Regions from separate parts of the Humibacter sp. genome, predicted to be linked through region 4. Evidence: predicted binding sites of a transcription regulator. Region 4 holds the regulator's gene; each other region holds the start of a gene.
The links. Region 4 encodes LexA, which represses DNA repair genes until DNA is damaged. Its sites were predicted from a motif close to TCGAACANNTGTTCGA; they were not measured.

Region 1 (4,272 bases), on a different contig from region 4:
ATCGTGGCCCGCCTCGTGGGCCTCGAGCACGGCATCCGTGAAGTACGGCTTCCAGTTGCGGTTGCCCCAGTGGATGGGGAGGTCGATACCGCGACGGGCGAGTTCGGCCTCGAGAGCCGCCTTCAGTTGACGGTTCTGCTCGTTGATGGGGCTCACCCCGCCGTGGTGGCGGTAGTGGTGCGCAACCTCTTCAAGCCGTTCGTCGGGGATGCCCCGTCCTCGCGTCACGTTGCGCAGGAACGGGATGACGTCATCCTGACCCTCTGGACCGCCGAAGCTGGAGAGCAGGATCGCGTCGTATGTCGTCATTGCAAGACCTCGGGGATGTCTGTCACAGGAATGCGCCGACCCGTGTAGAAGGGGACCTCCTTACGTACGTGCCTGCGGGCATCCGTCGCGCGGAGATCGCGCATCATATCGACGAGATCGACGAGATTGTCTGACTCCATCGGCAGTAGCCACTCATAGTCACCGAGGGCGAAAGCGGCGACCGTGTTGGCCAGGACCGAGCGGAACGCCGCACCCTTCCGGCCGTGGTCGGACAGCATGCGACTGCGCTCAGCGTCGGGGAGAAGGTACCACTCGTAGCTGCGTACGAACGGATAGACCGTCAGCCACTGGCGCGGCTCGATGCCCTTGAGGAACGCGGGCACGTGGGCCTTGTTGAACTCGGCTCCGCGGTGCACACCCATCGCGTTCCATGTGGGGAGGAGGTCGCTCAGCAGCTTCGTCCGCTTGAGCCGGCGCAGCGCAGCCTGGAGCTGCTCCGCCACCGCGCCATGCAGCCAGATCATGATGTCGGCGTCTGCCTTCAGGCCGGAGACGTCGTAGAAGCCGCGCACCGTGACGCCGCCGGCCTCGACCTCGGTCACCGCGGACTCGAGTTCCGACGTCGCCCACTCCACGTTCGGCTCTTCGAGATCGAACGGGCGCAGCGGGTCGCGCCTCAGCACGGCCCAGAGCGTGAAACCGTCGGGCTGCTCGGCCTGCGCCCCGCGCTGGTCGGGCTTCGAGGCGGCATCCGTTGGGTGATCGGATGCTTCAGGGCTGCTGTTGTGAATGGGGGAATCGGACGCCGAGTCGGCGGCCGCCGGGTGTGTCATGGCATCCAGTCTCCCCCGTTGCCCGCTGAGCAGCAAAAGCGACGGCCTGTTGGTGCCGCGCCCGGGGGCGCGAGGACGCGCGGACACGCGAGGAGGCGCGGACACGCGGGGGCGCACGAGGACGCGCGGACACGCGGGGGCGCACGAGGAGCAGTGGCCGCGTCGTCAAGCCCTTGGCCGACCGCCCGTTTGGACGCATGCTGAACAAACCTGACGAAATCACTGGGATGAACCGAATAAAACTGCGCTTCGTGGTGTTGATAGATACAAATGTCTGAATCGTTGAAGAACTCCAGCCGTATCGCGGAGCAGTCCTCCACGAGTACGACCCCTCGTCGTAAGCGCCCGAGCCGCGCCAAGGCGAAGCCGATCATGGATGCCCGCGCCAAGGTGATCTCTGCGTTCCCGTGGGCGCAGAACCTGTCGTACGTCGAGCAGCAGCAGTTCGCGGATGAGCTCGCCCACCACCCCCGCGACCTCCCGAACGGGCAGCTCGAGGCACTGATCCTCTCCTGGAAGAACCGGGCGCGCCGCGTCGCCTGATCGGGCTCGCTAGCCGAGCCATGACGGCATCCTCGAACCGAAGTGCTCCATGAGGCTGTACGCGAGGATGTCGGACGGCTCGATGCGCGACGCCTCGGCGAGGTAGATCTGCGCCACCGCGCGTTGGCCGCGGGCCCAGTGCAGCCAGCCGACTGCACACAGGAGCGGTGGACGGTACTCGGCGGGAACCATCGAGGCCGTCCTTCGGAGTAGGGCGATTCCGAGGCGAACTCTGTTCGTCGAGGGCCGCCGCCGCTCCTCGCCGAGGAACAGGCGCACGAGCGCGTCATGGGGGATCGCGCCGTCAGCGCGCATCTTCGCGACGTAGTCATCCATCGCTACTCCCCTTGACCGTGCGGCGTCGAACACACGCATGATCTTTCGTCGATTCGCCTCACCGGCCGCCGGGCCGAAGGCGAGCTGCAGCGCTATCGGTTGCGCCACGCCGGGGGAACTGGGCCAGGTACGCGAGTTGCGCGAAGTCCTGCGCGCGGATTCCGTCCGGGTCTGTCGGCAGCAGCGCCTCGAGGAGTGGCACGATTCGGGCGAAGGCTTCGAGATGCATCGGGCTTTCGGCTCCGTCCGCCGATCTGGCGTGGGCCAACCGTTCAAGCTCGCGCAGCACCCGTTCGCGTTGCGACGGGTCAACCGACGGAAGCCGGGCGAAGCCGTCGTCGTATGTCTTCTGGAGCAGTGCTTCGTGCATGCATCGATGTTGACGACCGATATGCCGCCGATGCTCGCTGCGGCGGCGTTTTGTGCAGACGTCGCGGATCGACTCATTGGGGACGGAGAGCCCGGCGCTTGTCAGCGGCCCAGCGTCGTCCATCTATCGAACCTATCTTCGCTTTTGGTTTAGAGGATCACTGTGCGCCCCCCAATCCTCCCGCCTGCTGTTTGCTCACACCCCGAAGACACATTCGTTGTTTTGTTCGAATATCTGTCGTAGAATGGGAGCATGCTCGCCAACGTCGAACGGCTCAGGGACACGACCTCTCGTGTCTGTGCGGCCTTGACGTGCGACAATGCCGATTCCGCGGGCGAGAACCGCGGCTCATCACGCGCGAGTGCGGAAGAGCCCACTCTGGTCGAGTCGATCGATCTGCTCGCTGATGAGGTATTGGCTCGGCTGATCTCGGATGCCTCCCGTGCTCGCGCGGAATTCGACACCGTACTGACGGCGGCGGCCGGTGTGGCGGCGAAGAGGTCCGAGAGAGCCCTGGGCCACTCCGGGCTCGCACAGCGCAACGGGCACCAGAACGCGGTGCGCTTCGTGCAGTCGCTGACCGGCGCAAGCCGAGGAGAGGCGGCCAGGCAGGTGCGGCTGGGCGGCGCCATGGGCGAAGTGGATGCCGCCGAACGAGCACTGCGAACGGGAGAGGGCCCGGAGGGCCCTCTTGCTGTCGAGGATGCCGGGACGGCGGCCGACGCAGCGGAGCGTGATGGCTCGGACGGCGACGGTCGCGACGGCTCCACCTCGAACCCGGCTCCGTTGCCGTGGAATCATCCGATCATCACCGCAGTGAGTGCTGGGGTGCTGTCGCCTGCTGCCGGGGATGCGATCGCTCGTGGACTCGGAGAACCCAGCGCGACCTGCGACAGTGAGACGATGCGGGCCGCCGCTGCCGAGCTCGTCGAGGAGGCCAAGAGCGCTCACGTGGACGAGCTGTTCGGTCTCGCGCGGCGCATGCGCGATGAGATCGACCCGGCAGGCGTGCAGGAAAGATGGCAACGCCGGTACGAGAACCGTTCCTGGACGATGCGCCGTAACCAGGACGGCCAGTTGACCGCGCACGCCGTGTTCGACGACGAGTCCGGGGTGTTCGTCACACAGCTGCTCGACCTGGCATTGAGTCCACGGCGAGGCGGTCCACGCTTCGTCTCCGAAGACGACCGCCGCTGGTCGGATCAACTCACCGCCGATCCGCGCAGCAACGAACAGTTGGCGCTCGACACGGTGATGGACGTGCTGCGCAGCGGCGCCGCCGTGGACACCTCGACCACGCTGCGCACGCACCGACCCGCCGTCCGTGTCATGGTCACCCGCGACGACGACGCACCCGGTGGGGTCGCGTTCGGCATCGGACACTACGAAGGAAGCGTCGACGCTGTACCGCTCTCCGTCATCGACACGCACCGCTGCGACGGCGGCACCATCGACGTCCACACCGACCGGGCCGGGAACGTGCTCGACCTCGGCCGCGAAAGCCGCCTGTTCACCAACCGGCAGCGCCTCGTGCTCCGCAGCCGCGACGGCGGATGCGTCTGGCCCGGCTGCGACCGACCCGCCTGGGCCACCGAAGCCCACCACAATGACGGCTGGTACGCCGACCACGGCAAAACCGACATCGCCGACGGCGTCCTCCTCTGCCGCTTCCACCACCTACTGCTCCACAACAATGGTTGGAAGATCAGCAGAGACGGCGCCCAGTACTTCCTGACGCCGCCGAAGAGCGTCGACCCGTCACGCACTCCGATCCCGCTGCGCACCAAGTCACCCGGCTGGGCGTACCACCGAAGACTCGCGAAACAACGACCACCAGGTGAACGCGCGACAACACCCAGCAGAGGCGCCCTCGCCGAGGCGTGAACGAGTCGGCCGACCGCCCTGGGGGCAAGCACGTGC
Region 2 (4,272 bases), on a different contig from region 4:
GGCGATGCTCACGGTGAAGACGTTCGTGCCGGTCAGCCCGAAGGCGGCGGAAGCGACGGGATTCAGTGTGACGGTGACGTCGACTCCGTGGCCGAGCAGCCAGATGTCGGCGCCGGCGTGCCAGAACGGCAGCCAGTCGTTCGAGAGGTCGAACTGCAGTCCCCACGCCACTGTCAGCGGAACGAGCGGGATCGCCACGCCCACGCCGAGGGCGATCACCGCGTCGAGCGCGGCCAGCAGGATGACGGTGATGCGGTTCATGCGCTGACGACCCTACCGGCGCCCGGCGGCCGGGCCGGGCGGGCGCGCCAGGGCACAGGCATCCTTCACGAAGGCTGCGGTGGACTATTGCTCGGCGCCGCGTTCAGCTGGCGTTGTGGAGTGTGTCGAGGAGCGGGTTTTTGCGGTGGAGGAGGATGTCGTCGCGGTCGTCGGTGGATCCGGGCGGTCGTAGCCAGTACCGGTCGTGTCCGGTTTTGTCGGGTCGTCGGTGGATTCTCCAGCCGTCGTTGTGGAGTCTGAGGTGGCAGGGGCGGCAGAGCAGGATGCCGTCGTCGATGTCGGTGTTGCCGTGGTGGGCGTCCCAGTGGTCGGTGTGGTGTGCTTCGCACCAGTCGGGTGGTCGGTCGCAGCCTGGCCACATGCATCCCCCGTCGCGGGCGTTGAGGATCTCGCGTTGCCTGCTGGTGAACAGGCGTTGTGCCCGCCCGTAGTTGAGGGTGTGCCCGTTCTCGTCTTGCACGATCTGCTGGTGCCCGTTGCACAGGTGCCGTTCGACGGTTTCAATCGAAACCGGATCGGTTTGTCCCAGCAGCACCCCGAACGCGGCACCTGTGCCGCTGCCGGTCCGGCCATTGGTGCCGTCGCTGGCGCTGGCGCGCTGGTCGATGCTACTGCCACCGCCTGTGCCGCTGCTAACGGTGGCGGTGTGGAGGGTAGCGATCAGCCGCACGGTGGGGCGGATGGTGCCGAAGAGTTTCCCGGTGTCCTTCTTCACGGCGAGGGTGACGATGTCGACGAGGGTGTCGGCCATGATCTGTTCGGTGCTGCGCGGGTCATCCAGGAGTTTCTGCGCCCGGTCTTGGTCGGTCTTCTTCGTGAACCGGGGTCCGCCGCGGCGGGGGCTGGTGACGGTGTCGAAGGCGGAGCACACGATCTGCGCGGATTCCGGGTCCAGGAGTCCGGTGAGGCGGGTCATCCCGTCCGGTTGAGGGAACAGTCTGAGGTAGCGGGCGTCGCGGCGTTGCCTCTCCCGGTCGGAGATGCCGTCGGGGTCGAGCAGGTCGCGTTCGTTGCGGGCACGCGCCCACACATCATCTGCGTGCGCCCTGCCCGCGTACTCGATCAGCCGGCTGACCGCGGCCCGCATCGCTTCTACCGGGGCACCGTCGCCGGGCTCCCCGAGCCCGCGGCGGATCCCGTCGGCAGCATCCACCGACACCACACCGGCGGCGACGGCACGGTCCAGTTCGGCATGCCACGGCCCGGCAACGGCCGATGCCGTGTGAGGACTTGTGTTGTCGCTGTCTGCGTCTTCCGGTCGGACGACCGGTGGGTCGTCGAGTAGCCCGGGCTGGTCTGCGCGGGTGTCGCCGGCGAGGGTTTCCGCGACCTGGGTTCCGACGCGCACCAGTTTGCGGGCATCCGCCCCGGTGGTTCCGGTGACCTGTTGGATCAGTTTCTCCGGGGACCGGAACCCGGCCCGGTGCGCCAACCCGTCGTGTCCGAGTTCCCGGCGAGACCGGTGCGCGATCTCTGCGGCGATCAGGGCGCTGATCGTCTGCAACCGCTTCGTGGCCTCAGCGACACCGGCTTGCAGCTGCAGCAGCTGTGCGTCGGTCTGGGTGCACGGTTCGATGACACTGTCCCCAGCGGGATGCAGCGCGGTGATCTTCTCGATCACTTCATCGAACCTGAATGCCATGCTGCATGATACCAACGCGACTCGACATTCGAAAGTGTGTGTGAACAACTCATCAAACCAACAACTGGGGACGGAAAGACATCACCAGCGTGTGGGGAGACGGGGATAAGAAAGTGGCGCGCTCCACGCGTCACGCGGAGAGGGACGCTGTCTCGTCGCGCCCGACGCCGCTCGCCTCGTCCACCTCCACCGGTGGGCGGCTCACCAGCTCGAGCACGGCGATGATGATGACCGCGATGACGGCCGTCCACACGATGACGGGCGGCGTGAGCGGACGCAGGAACAGCACGACAGCGGCACCCGCGAGCCCCACGATCACCCGCAGCAGAACGCGCTGCCCGTAGATCCACTCCCCCGGGCGCCCCGTCGTGATGCCGTGGCGTCCCGCACCGCGGCGGGCGGCGGCGAACCCCGACGAGACGTAGCCGCGCAGCGCCCTCGCCCAACGGAACGGCCCGCCAACGAGCGCGATCACCAGCACCGTGATCGCGAGCACCGCGACGGCCACCACGATGGACTGCACGAAGCCGAGGATGCCGCTGTAGAGCGTGCCGGCGGCATCCGCCGGTATCGCGTCGGAGACGGACAGCTGGAACACGGTCTTACCCACTGAGATGCCGATGCTGACGAGCACCATGGAGAGCCCGAGCGCTACGGATGCCCACACCAGCGCGATCGTGCGACGTCGCGCAACGAGCACGCCCGCGACCAGCAGCACGAGCACCGCCCAGGGCAGCCAGATGCCGACGGCGACGACGAGGTTGTAGAGCCCCATGTACAGCGTCACGGAGCTCGACTTCGCGATCACGATCGTCTTGTCGATGGTCGGAATGCTCTTCGCGAAGCCGAATCCCTGCTCCACGAGCCGGGACTTCACGGCGTCGATGATGGGCCCGAGCTGGAGCCCGATCTGGCCGTTCGGACCGATCGAGACGGCGGCGTTCTTGTCGCCGTTCAGTGTGGCCAGCAACTGCTGGTGCGTGGTGGTGAGCGCCTGTCTCCAGATATCGGCGAAGGCATCCGATTGCACGAACTTCGTCACGGTCGAAGTGATCAGGCTCTTGATTCCGGCGACGAGCGGTGCCTGCAGCGAGTTCAGCGCGGATGACGCGCGAGGACCGAGGCCGAGCTTCTCGAGGCCGGTGAAGACGTCGGAGGTGATGCCCTGGATGTCCACGTTCGACTCGATCGCCGCAACGGTCTGCGTCACGACGAGGTCCTGCACAGCGGGCTGTTTCACGAGCGGCGCGAACGTGCTCACGAAGTAGTCGGTGTCGGTCAGCTCACGCTGAGCCCAGGTGGAGACGACGGCGACCGGTGCGAGGATCGCCGCGATCACGACCAGCACGGTCGCCAGCAGCGTCCACCCCCAGCCCCGCTTCTTACGCCCGGTGGATGCCGCCGTCGTCGCGCTCGCAGCGCCTCCCTGCGCGGCGGCGGCCTGCGCCTCGGCTCGCGCGGCTTCCGCCTCAGCTCGTGCGGCCTCCGCTCGCTCGGCGTCTGCACGAGCCGCCTCCGCCCTCGCGGCTTCCCCTTCCGCGCGTTCGACGGCTTCCTCGGCCAGCACCCGCGCCGATTCCGCTTCGGCGCGGGCACCCTGAATCTCGGCCACGGCGCGCGCCCGCTCCGCGTCGGCGTCCTCCCGCGCTCGCAACGCCTCCTCGCGGGCTCGTTCCACGGCCGCCTTCGACCGCTCGACCTCATCCCTGGCGCGTTCAGCATCGGCCAGCGCGCGCTGGAGCTCCTCCTGCAGTTCCTGATTCGTCTTGCGCGCCATGGCTTTCCCCTCAGCTCCGGCGGGCGGTGCGGCGTCGTCTGCCGTCATCGGACTGCGCCTCGGCGGCGACGGCTGCGAGCCAACTCTACGAGCGCCGATGGCCGGCATCCGGTGCCCCGCCGAACGGATCATCCGGAAGGGATGAGCGCGGTAACGTCGAACGGATGGACTGGCGCGACGATCGGATCGGCTCGGCTTCCCGCGGCGAGAACCCCACGGTGCTGGCCGAGCTGCGAAGCGGGTACGCCGTGATCGGCGACGTGCAGTTCCTCCCCGGATACTGCGTTCTGCTCGGCAAGAACCCGACGGCGACGGCGCTCGCCGACCTGCCGAGAACCGAGCGAGTCCAGTTCCTGGCCGACGCCGACCTGCTCGCCACGGCCGTCGAGCGCGCCTGCCGCGACGCGGATCCCGCGTTCCGCAGGGTCAACATCGAGATCCTCGGCAACGCGGATGCCTTCGTGCACGCCCACATCTGGCCGCGCTACGAGTGGGAGCCGCCTGAGCTTCGTTGGCGCCCGGTGTGGCTCTACGATCTGGCGAACTGGCACGATCCCGCGTCGCAGCTGGG
Region 3 (4,272 bases), on a different contig from region 4:
ACCAACAGATCGGGGTTATCGAATGCGGCGCCGTATGCGTGGCTCAGCGAGTAGCCGAGCTCGCCGCCCTCGTGGATGGAGCCGGGCGTCTCCGGGGCGACATGGCTCGGGATGCCGCCCGGGAACGAGAACTGGCGGAACAGCTTGCGCAGTCCCTCTTCGTCCTGCTTGATGTGCGTGTACACCTCGGAGTAAGTGCCGTCGAGGTACGCGTTCGCCACCATGCCGGGACCACCGTGGCCGGGGCCGGTGATATAGATCGCGTCGAGGTCGCGTTCCCGGATGGCCCGGTTCAGGTGCGCGTAGACCAGGTTCAGGCCGGGCACTGTGCCGAAATGGCCCAGCAGCCGCGGCTTGATGTCGTCTCGGGTGAGGGGCCTCCGCAGCAGCGGGTTGTCGAGCAGGTAGATCTGCCCGACGCTGAGGTAGTTGGCGGCGCGCCACCAGGCATCCAGTGCCGCGAGCGTCTCCGGGGCGAGCTCGCGCAGGGGCCGATGCGGGAACGCGGGATCGTAGTCCGCAGCGGTGCGTCTGCCCTCGTAGTGTAGGCGGGTAGCGGTGGTGGATGCCACGACTTGCGGAGGCCGCGCCCGCTGCGTCCCCTTCGTCTTGCGAGTCTTGGCCGATGCCGACACGGGAGCCACGAGGATTCCTCCAGACCGGCCGCGATCGCGGCCGTCTTTTCCATCCTTGTCAGGCGGTCCCGCGACGCGCCACCCCTTCGTGGCATCCCGCGACAAATGAAAAAGGACCCCCCGCGCACCCGCCAGAGCCCGGTTACCCTTGCTGCGTTTCCGCCCTGGGGGAGTTGGCCTGGATGGCGCCACGCGAGGAGCCTCATCCAGTGTACCGGCTGACGGATGCGCCTGTTGCGCCGGGCGGTGGCCCGCACCCGCGCCACTGCGCACGCCGCCCTTCACGGCCCCTCCGTATACAGCGGTCACGCTCATGCGGTGAGGTCGTATCGCGCCTTGCCACCGAGGCGCGGAGTGCGGCTGGGATCGAGCCAGGCAGGCGGGATGAACCAGACCCGGGCCCGGGTGTGCAGCGGTCTCGACCCTGTGTGACTTCGATCGACCTTGGCCCGCGGGTTTTCGATGCGGATGTCCCAGCCATCGTCGTGAATACGGTGATGGCAGTTGGTACAGAGCAGGATGCCGTTGTTGAGGTCGGTGGGCCCGGCGTCTCGTTTCCACCACAACAGGTGGTGGCCGACGGTGAGGGCCGGTGGGAGCCCGCAGCACGCGCATCCACCGTCGCGTTCGGTGAGGGCGAGTTTCTGTGCTGGGGTGAACAATCTCTTTGCTCGGCCCCAGTCGAGGATCTCGCTTTCCCCTCCAAGCACGCAGGGGATGATCTGCGCGTCGGCGGCCATGCGTCGTACGGTCGACACCGAGACCGGCTGAGCGATGCCGTCGATAGTGCCGTAGCCGGTGCCGTCTTCCAAATCAGCCAGATTCATCCGCACCACCACGGTGGTACTCGGCGCGGTCGGCACGCTTTGGCAGCCCAGGCCGTGCCGACACAACTCGGACAAGGCATCCGCACGCATCTGCGCGACGCTGCGGTCATCCGCGTCGGCGACGCTCGTTCCGTCCTCACGTCGGCGCAACATCCCTGTCATGATGCCCTCCACGGCAGCGACGATCGGCGCTCCGGTTTCCGGGTCGAACCGGCCGCTGATTGCGATGGCACCGGAGCGCTCCTGACGGATCGACAATTGCCGGTCTGCTCGCAGTTCGTCTTCCCGGGGCTGCACACCGTCGGGGTCCAAGAGCGCCTCGCCGCGGCAGATCAGCACGCGAAGCCGGTCGGGTGTCAGCCCGGGCGCCGCTTCCACCAGTCTGGCTTCCATGGCCTCCCGCGCTTCAGCGTCAGAGCGCACAGCCACCCTGTCAAGCATCGTGATGATCGCCGACGCGGCCAGCGTACCGATCGCCCCGGCACGGACCGCAGCCGCGACATGGGGATGCTTCGCCGGACGTTCTTCCCCGCTCAACGAAGTGCGTGGAGCGGTTGCCTCGCCGACGGCCACGAGTCGGATCGCTTCGCCGACGCTGGTGCCGGTGGTGGTCGAGATCATTCTGCCCGCGCTGGGAAACCCTTGCCGCTTCGCCAATGAGTCACTGCCCAGCTCTGGGCGAGACTGGCGTGCGATCTCCGCCGCGACCGGCACGAGCGCTGCGTCCACCGCGCGCTTCAATCGCCCCAACGCGTCGCCCACCGCGACCAGATCACCGGGAGCGAGCCCTAAAACCTCTCGATCACCCGACGCATGCCGCACCGCATCCAACGATGTCTGCACCGCGTCGAGAAGATCCTTCATACGACTAATCTATCACACGTTTAGTGTTGAGTTTCGAAGTTTTCTTCGATTGAATCGTATGCGCCGGCTGCCGGTCACGACTGGGCCAGCGATACGCTCGTGGAGCATCCGTCGAACGAAGGGAACGGGCATGACGCTGTACCTGGACGATCTTCACGCCGGCCAGGTGTTCGTCACGCCGGGACGCACGATCACCGAAGCGGATGTCATGTCGTTCGCCTCCTGGACGAACGACAACAACCAGGTGCACACCGACGCGGAGTTCGCGGGGCGCACCCGCTTCGGCCAGCGGATCGTGCATGGCATGCTCGGGGCATCCCTCTGTCTTGGTCTGATCGCGAGAACCGGCGTCTTCGAAGGAAGCGCTGTCGCTCTGCTCGGTATCGATCAGTGGAAGTTCGCCGCGCCGATCTTCATCGGCGATACCGTGACGTGCACGGTCGAGATCCTCTCGACGCGTGTCACGAGCTCGGGCCGGTACGGGATCGTGGAACGGATGCTCACCCTCCGCAACCAGCGTGACGAGGTCGTGCAGAGCGGACGCATGGACGTGATGGTGGCGACCGCGCCCGTCGCCTGAACGGATGCAGTTGCCGGTGCTTTCGGCGTGACGGAGCGGCTCCGGGCGTCGGGTAGGATTCTCGTCAGGCCGTTTCGGCGGCCGCCCGGAGGATTCGCCTAGTGGCCTATGGCGCACGCTTGGAAAGCGTGTTGGGTGAAAGCCCTCGGGGGTTCGAATCCCCCATCCTCCGCCGTTGTCTGGGTTCGCGACACAGGTGTTCGTCGCGAGCCCGGAGACTCGTCCTCCGCGCTATGTGAGCTGCAATCGTTCGCTTCACGGCGAGCTGCCGCAATCTCTCGACCACTCGAAGCTTCGTACTCGCGCATTCGCACCGAACGCCGCACTCGAGACCCGTCCCCTTAACTGGGGCGAGACATCTGGTGACGGGCCTTTCATGCTTAGGAGCCGTCATCGGAATGGAGAGCGTCATGCCGACTCCGTCGTCATTCGATCCGCCGAGTGTGTTGGGCTGGATTCGCAAACTGCCCGTTACGACATGGATCGGGATCGGCTGCACCGCGCTTTTGGCCCTCATCGGCTTGGCATCGGGCGGCGTGTGGCCGATGCTCGTCCTGACCGCACTTGTCGTGCTGGTTACCGCTATTTATGGTCTGATCTTCCGGCGCCGCACGTGGCTTAGATTGCCTCGGACTCGCGCTGCCGGCGCTATTGGCGCGGGAATCGCGTTGGTGATTCTGCTCTCTTCAGCGGCTTACGGAGCGGCGCACCCGATCGTGACCGAACCGACTGGTGTAACCGGTCGGGTTCCAACTTCATCGACGCCTCTCGTAACGCCGACACCAACGCCGACACCAGTAATTACCACCGAGCTCATCCACGAGACCAGCGCTATCCCATTCCAGTCCACGACCGTCGAGAGCTCATCGTTGGCGCAGGGCACCTCCTCGATCACAACTGCTGGGGTCGATGGAGTCGAGACAAAGACATACCTCGTCACCTACTCGGACGGCGTTGAGACAAGCCGCGTGCTCCAGAGCGACGTTGTCACTACCGCCCCTGTGACACAGGTGACGACATTGGGAACCTATGTAGCGCCGGCTGCCCCCACCTGCACGAACGGGACGTACGTCAATAGCGCTGGCAACACGATCTGTCGCCCAGAGTCGTCAGCGACTGTACCCAGCGGCGCGACAGCCAGATGCGTCGACGGTTCTTACAGCTTTAGTCAATCGCGACGGGGAACTTGCTCATCGCATGGCGGTGTGGCCGAGTGGCTTTAGCTACTGGACGACAATGTCCAGCACGCCGCATGCAACGGCGCGCGACAAGCGGCGCGGTCATAGTCAACTGACCCACCATCACTCGTCGAGCGCGTCGAGCAGCTCAACCGCGGCACGTGCATACTCGCTGATCCAGCGGTCGT
Region 4 (4,272 bases):
GGGTGCGCGACGGAGCGGTGCGCGCTCGCGCCGAGGTGCTCACCGACGCCGACTTCCGGCGCGGCGACTACGCCGCCCGCCTGGCCGCCCAGGACGCCGCACTCGGCCTCCCGCTGCTGCCGACGACCACGATCGGCTCGTTCCCGCAGACCGGTGACATCCGTCGGGCCCGTGCCCAGTTCGCGAAGGGCGTCATCACCGAGGCGGAGTACCTCGGGCTCATGCAGGCCGAGATCAAGCGCGTCGTCGAACTCCAGGAGGAGATCGGCATCGACGTCATCGTGCACGGCGAGCCGGAGCGCAACGACATGGTGCAGTACTTCGCGGAGAACCTCGACGGCTTCGCCGTGACGCAGAACGGCTGGGTGCAGTCATACGGAAGCCGGTGCACGAGGCCGTCGATCCTCTGGGGTGACGTGTCGCGCCCGAAGCCGATCACGGTGGAGTGGTCAACCTTCACGCAGTCGCTCACGGAGAAGCCGGTGAAGGGGATGCTCACCGGTCCGGTCACGATCCTCGCGTGGTCGTTCGTGCGCGACGATCAGCCGCTCGGAGACACGGCGAGGCAGGTGGCGCTCGCGCTCCGCGACGAGATCGCCGACCTCGAGACGGCGGGCATCCGCATCGTGCAGGTCGACGAGCCTGCGCTGCGCGAGCTCCTGCCGCTCAAGAAGAAGGACCAGCCGGACTACCTCCACTGGTCGGTCGGCTCGTTCCGTCTCGCCACGAGCGGGGTCGGCGATGCGACGCAGATCCACACGCACCTGTGCTACTCGGAGTTCGGCGTCGTGATCGATGCGATCCGCAACCTGGACGCCGACGTGACCAGCATCGAGGCCGCGCGCAGCCGCATGGAGGTGGTCGACGACATCAAGGCCAGCGGATTCGACCACGGAATCGGACCCGGTGTGTACGACATCCACTCGCCGCGCGTGCCATCGGTGGCTGAGGTCACAGAACTCCTCGAGAAGGCACTGGGCGGCATCCCGGAGCGGCAGGTGTGGGTGAACCCCGACTGTGGGCTGAAGACGCGCGGGTACGACGAGACCGTGGCCTCGCTGAAGAACATCATCGAGGCCACGCAGGCGGTTCGCGAGAAGCAGCCGGCGTAGCTCGGTACGGCGGATGCCTGTGGCTGTTATCAGCACTGGGCATCCGCCGCGAGCACCCGGTCGAGCTTCGCGAACGTGCGACGCCAGCCCTGGGCGTAGTCGTGCTTGGAAGCACCGCGCAGTTCGCCGTGCACGAATCGCATCGCCGTGCCCTTCTCGCGCGGCTCGAACCCGACGGTCACGCGTGACACGACGCCCGGTTCGCTCCGCCAGCCCCAGGTGAACTCGAGCGCGACCATGGGCTCGACGCGCAGGTATTCACCACTGCTGGTGTGCGCGTCTCCGTCCGGGTCCTGGAACGAGATCTCGAACCGGCCGCCCTCGCGCACCTCGAGGTGCGCCGACGTCACGACGCCGTCGGGCTGCGAGCCCCACCATCTCCGCACGACGTCCGGATCGGTCCAGGCGCGCCACACCTTCTCCTGAGCGGCATCGAAGTGATGCTCGATCCGGATCGACGCAAGCGTCGCATCGCCCATGGGCGATGGTCAGACCGCTCGCAGCACGGCGACTACCTTGCCGACCACATCGGCGAAGTCGCCGAGGATCGGTTCGTACGCCGAGTTGCGCGGCAGCAGCCAGGTGTGGCCGTCGCGCTGGCGGAACACCTTGACGGTCGCCTCTCCGTCGAGCATCGCCGCGACGATGTCTCCGTTCTCAGCCGTCTTCTGCTGCCGCACGACGACCCAGTCGCCGTCGCAGATCGCCGCGTCGATCATCGACTCGCCCTGCACCTTCAGCATGAACAGCTCGCCGTTGCCGACGAGCTGTCGGGGCAGAGGGAACACCTCCTCGACCTGCTGCTCGGCCGTGATCGGGACACCCGCGGCGATGCGGCCCACCATGGGGACCATGGTGGCGTCGCCGACGGGAATCGAGGTCTCGAAGTCCGTCGCCGCCTCGGCGCGGCCCGTGCTCTCCGGCAGATCGATCAGCACCTCGAGCGCCCGGGGACGGTTGGGGTCGCGACGCAGGTACCCGCTGAGCTCGAGCTGACCCAGCTGATGCGCCACGCTGGAAAGCGATGCGAGACCGACCGCATCGCCGATCTCGCGCATGCTCGGCGGATACCCCCGCTGACTGACCGAGCGCTGGATCACCTCGAGGATCGCGCGCTGCTTGTCGCTCAGGCTCTTCCGTCGTCGCGTGCGCGGCTTCTCCGTGGCGGCGCGGCCGCTCCGGGCGCCTGAGACGGCGGCTCCTTGCTGTGCGTCATCGACGTCGGTCAACGTGCTCTCCTCTCTCGTTGGCGAGTGTGCTCGCGGCTCCGCCGCTCGCCATTCCCAATCGCCTTGGTGATGGATGCGAGCATCCGTCACCAAGCCTCAATCGAATGTCAGTGGTGCGTGGTGTAGTTCCTGATGATCGAAACTCTATCCGGGTTTCGCTCCGGATCGGCGATTCTGTTCGAGCGTGTTGATAACTCGACCGGCACAGATCCGAACATACCGTTGAAATCGGAGAAGATCGAAGATAGATTCGGAACACGGGTTCGACACTGAAGGGAGACGGTCATGACGACCATCGCACTCGCGCACTCGACGCGGAGCCGTTCGGCACACGTGCGCACCCGCCTCACTCGTCGGGGCCGTGTCGTACTGTCAGCGCTGATCGTGCTGCCGGTCCTGGTGGGTGGCGGCGCTCTGCTGGCCAGCAGCGGCGCCATGGCGGGCATCGAGTCATCTGCCGCGTCGTTCCACCATCTGACGGTGCAGCCGGGCGAGTCGCTGTGGAGCATCGCGCAGCGTGTGGCTCCGCACAGCGATCCGCGCGACGTGGTCGCCGCATTCGTCGATCTGAACGGACTCTCGTCGAGCATGGTGCAGGCGGGGGAGCAGCTCGCCATCCCGCATGAGTTCGACGGCTCGAACCGGTGAGCGGCCGCCCTAGCATTGACGGGTGATCTCGTTCTCCGACCTCCCTCTCCGCGATGACCTGCGCGGCAAGTCCCCGTACGGCGCGCCGCAGGCGCCCGTGCCCGTGGCGCTGAACGTCAACGAGAACACGCATCCGATCCCGGATGACGTCGTCGCGGACATCCTGGAGTCCGTCGGAGCTGCGCTGAAGGGCGCGAACCGCTATCCGGACCGGGAGTTCCTCGAGCTACGCGAGGCGCTGGCCCGTTACCTGGGGCACGGCCTCGACGCCTCGAACATCTGGGCGGCGAACGGTTCCAACGAGGTGCTCCAGCAGATCCTGCAGGCGTTCGGCGGCCCCGGGCGCAGCGCTCTCGGGTTCGCCCCGACCTACTCGATGTACCCGCTGCTCGCCTCCGGGACGGGAACGGCGTGGATCGCCGCCGATCGAGCACCGGACTTCACGGTGGCGCCGGACCACGCGGCCGCCGCGGTCCAGGAGCACCGTCCGGATGTCGTCATCCTGTGCGCGCCGAACAACCCCACCGGCACCCCGCTGGGGCTGGATGTCGTCGAAGCCGTCTATGACGCCACCGACGGCGTGGTGGTCGTCGACGAGGCGTACGAGGAGTTCATGCCACGGGACGCACCCAGTGCGCTGACGCTTCTCCCCGGACGCGAGCGGCTCATCGTCTCCCGCACGATGAGCAAGGCGTTCGCGTTCGCCGGTGTACGGCTCGGCTACCTCGCCGCTGACCCGGCCGTCGCCGACGCGCTTCGGCTCGTGCGGCTGCCCTACCACCTGTCCGTGCTCACACAGGCCGCGGCGGTAGCGGCGTTGCGGCACTCCGACGAGATGCTCGCAACGGTGCACGACATCGTGCGGCAACGAGACCGGATCGCATCCCGGCTCGCGGAACTGGGATTCGTCGTGCACGACTCCGGCAGCAACTTCGTGCTGTTCGGCGGCGTCGACGATCCTCACGCGACATTCCTCGCCCTCAAGGAGCGGGGAATCCTCGTGCGCGATGTCGGCATACCGCACCACCTGCGTGTGAGTGCCGGTACGGAGGCCGAAACCAGCGTCTTCCTCGACGCCATGGCCGAGTTGGCTGCCGCACCCGCTGCCCGGGCGTCGGCGAGTGCGGCTACCTCGCTCAATTAGGCTTGACGGCATGACCAGCCGCACCGCGAGCATCCGCCGCGAGACCAGCGAGTCGAGCATCGAGCTGTCGCTCGATCTGGACGGCACGGGCAGCAGTAGCGTGCACACCACGGTACCGTTCTACGATCACCTGCTCACC

Region 1: ACTHNC_RS02300 (HNH endonuclease signature motif containing protein) is a predicted target of LexA. The motif match lies at 2,555-2,570, and genes of this name have one in related genera.
Region 2: ACTHNC_RS16020 (DUF222 domain-containing protein) is a predicted target of LexA. The motif match lies at 1,953-1,968, and genes of this name have one in related genera.
Region 3: ACTHNC_RS16710 (DUF222 domain-containing protein) is a predicted target of LexA. The motif match lies at 2,360-2,375, and genes of this name have one in related genera.

Annotation. Positions count from the first base shown of each region.
Region 1 is NZ_JBQCIE010000019.1:53,033-57,304, reverse strand. Features, by position in the region: gene ACTHNC_RS02325 (ferrochelatase) at 1-309, opposite strand, end outside; gene hemQ (hydrogen peroxide-dependent heme synthase) at 306-1,103, opposite strand; gene ACTHNC_RS02315 (hypothetical protein) at 1,374-1,646, shown strand; gene ACTHNC_RS02310 (hypothetical protein) at 1,656-1,982, opposite strand; gene ACTHNC_RS02305 (hypothetical protein) at 2,041-2,475, opposite strand; gene ACTHNC_RS02300 (HNH endonuclease signature motif containing protein) at 2,605-4,236, shown strand.
Region 2 is NZ_JBQCIE010000122.1:3,173-7,444, reverse strand. Features, by position in the region: gene ACTHNC_RS16025 (cell division protein PerM) at 1-261, opposite strand, end outside; gene ACTHNC_RS16020 (DUF222 domain-containing protein) at 365-1,924, opposite strand; gene ACTHNC_RS16015 (hypothetical protein) at 2,055-3,749, opposite strand; gene ACTHNC_RS16010 (HIT family protein) at 3,866-4,272, shown strand, end outside.
Region 3 is NZ_JBQCIE010000126.1:30,034-34,305, forward strand. Features, by position in the region: gene ACTHNC_RS16700 (phosphoketolase family protein) at 1-488, opposite strand, end outside; RNA gene ffs (signal recognition particle sRNA small type) at 744-840, opposite strand; gene ACTHNC_RS16710 (DUF222 domain-containing protein) at 947-2,326, opposite strand; gene ACTHNC_RS16715 (MaoC/PaaZ C-terminal domain-containing protein) at 2,457-2,906, shown strand; tRNA gene ACTHNC_RS16720 (tRNA-Ser) at 2,994-3,078, shown strand; gene ACTHNC_RS16725 (DUF3761 domain-containing protein) at 3,452-4,129, shown strand; gene ACTHNC_RS16730 (ArsR/SmtB family transcription factor) at 4,208-4,272, opposite strand, start outside.
Region 4 is NZ_JBQCIE010000138.1:21,687-25,958, reverse strand. Features, by position in the region: gene metE (5-methyltetrahydropteroyltriglutamate--homocysteine S-methyltransferase) at 1-1,112, shown strand, start outside; gene ACTHNC_RS18200 (SRPBCC family protein) at 1,142-1,591, opposite strand; gene lexA (transcriptional repressor LexA) at 1,601-2,242, opposite strand; gene ACTHNC_RS18190 (LysM peptidoglycan-binding domain-containing protein) at 2,627-2,989, shown strand; gene ACTHNC_RS18185 (histidinol-phosphate transaminase) at 3,012-4,133, shown strand; gene hisB (imidazoleglycerol-phosphate dehydratase HisB) at 4,144-4,272, shown strand, end outside.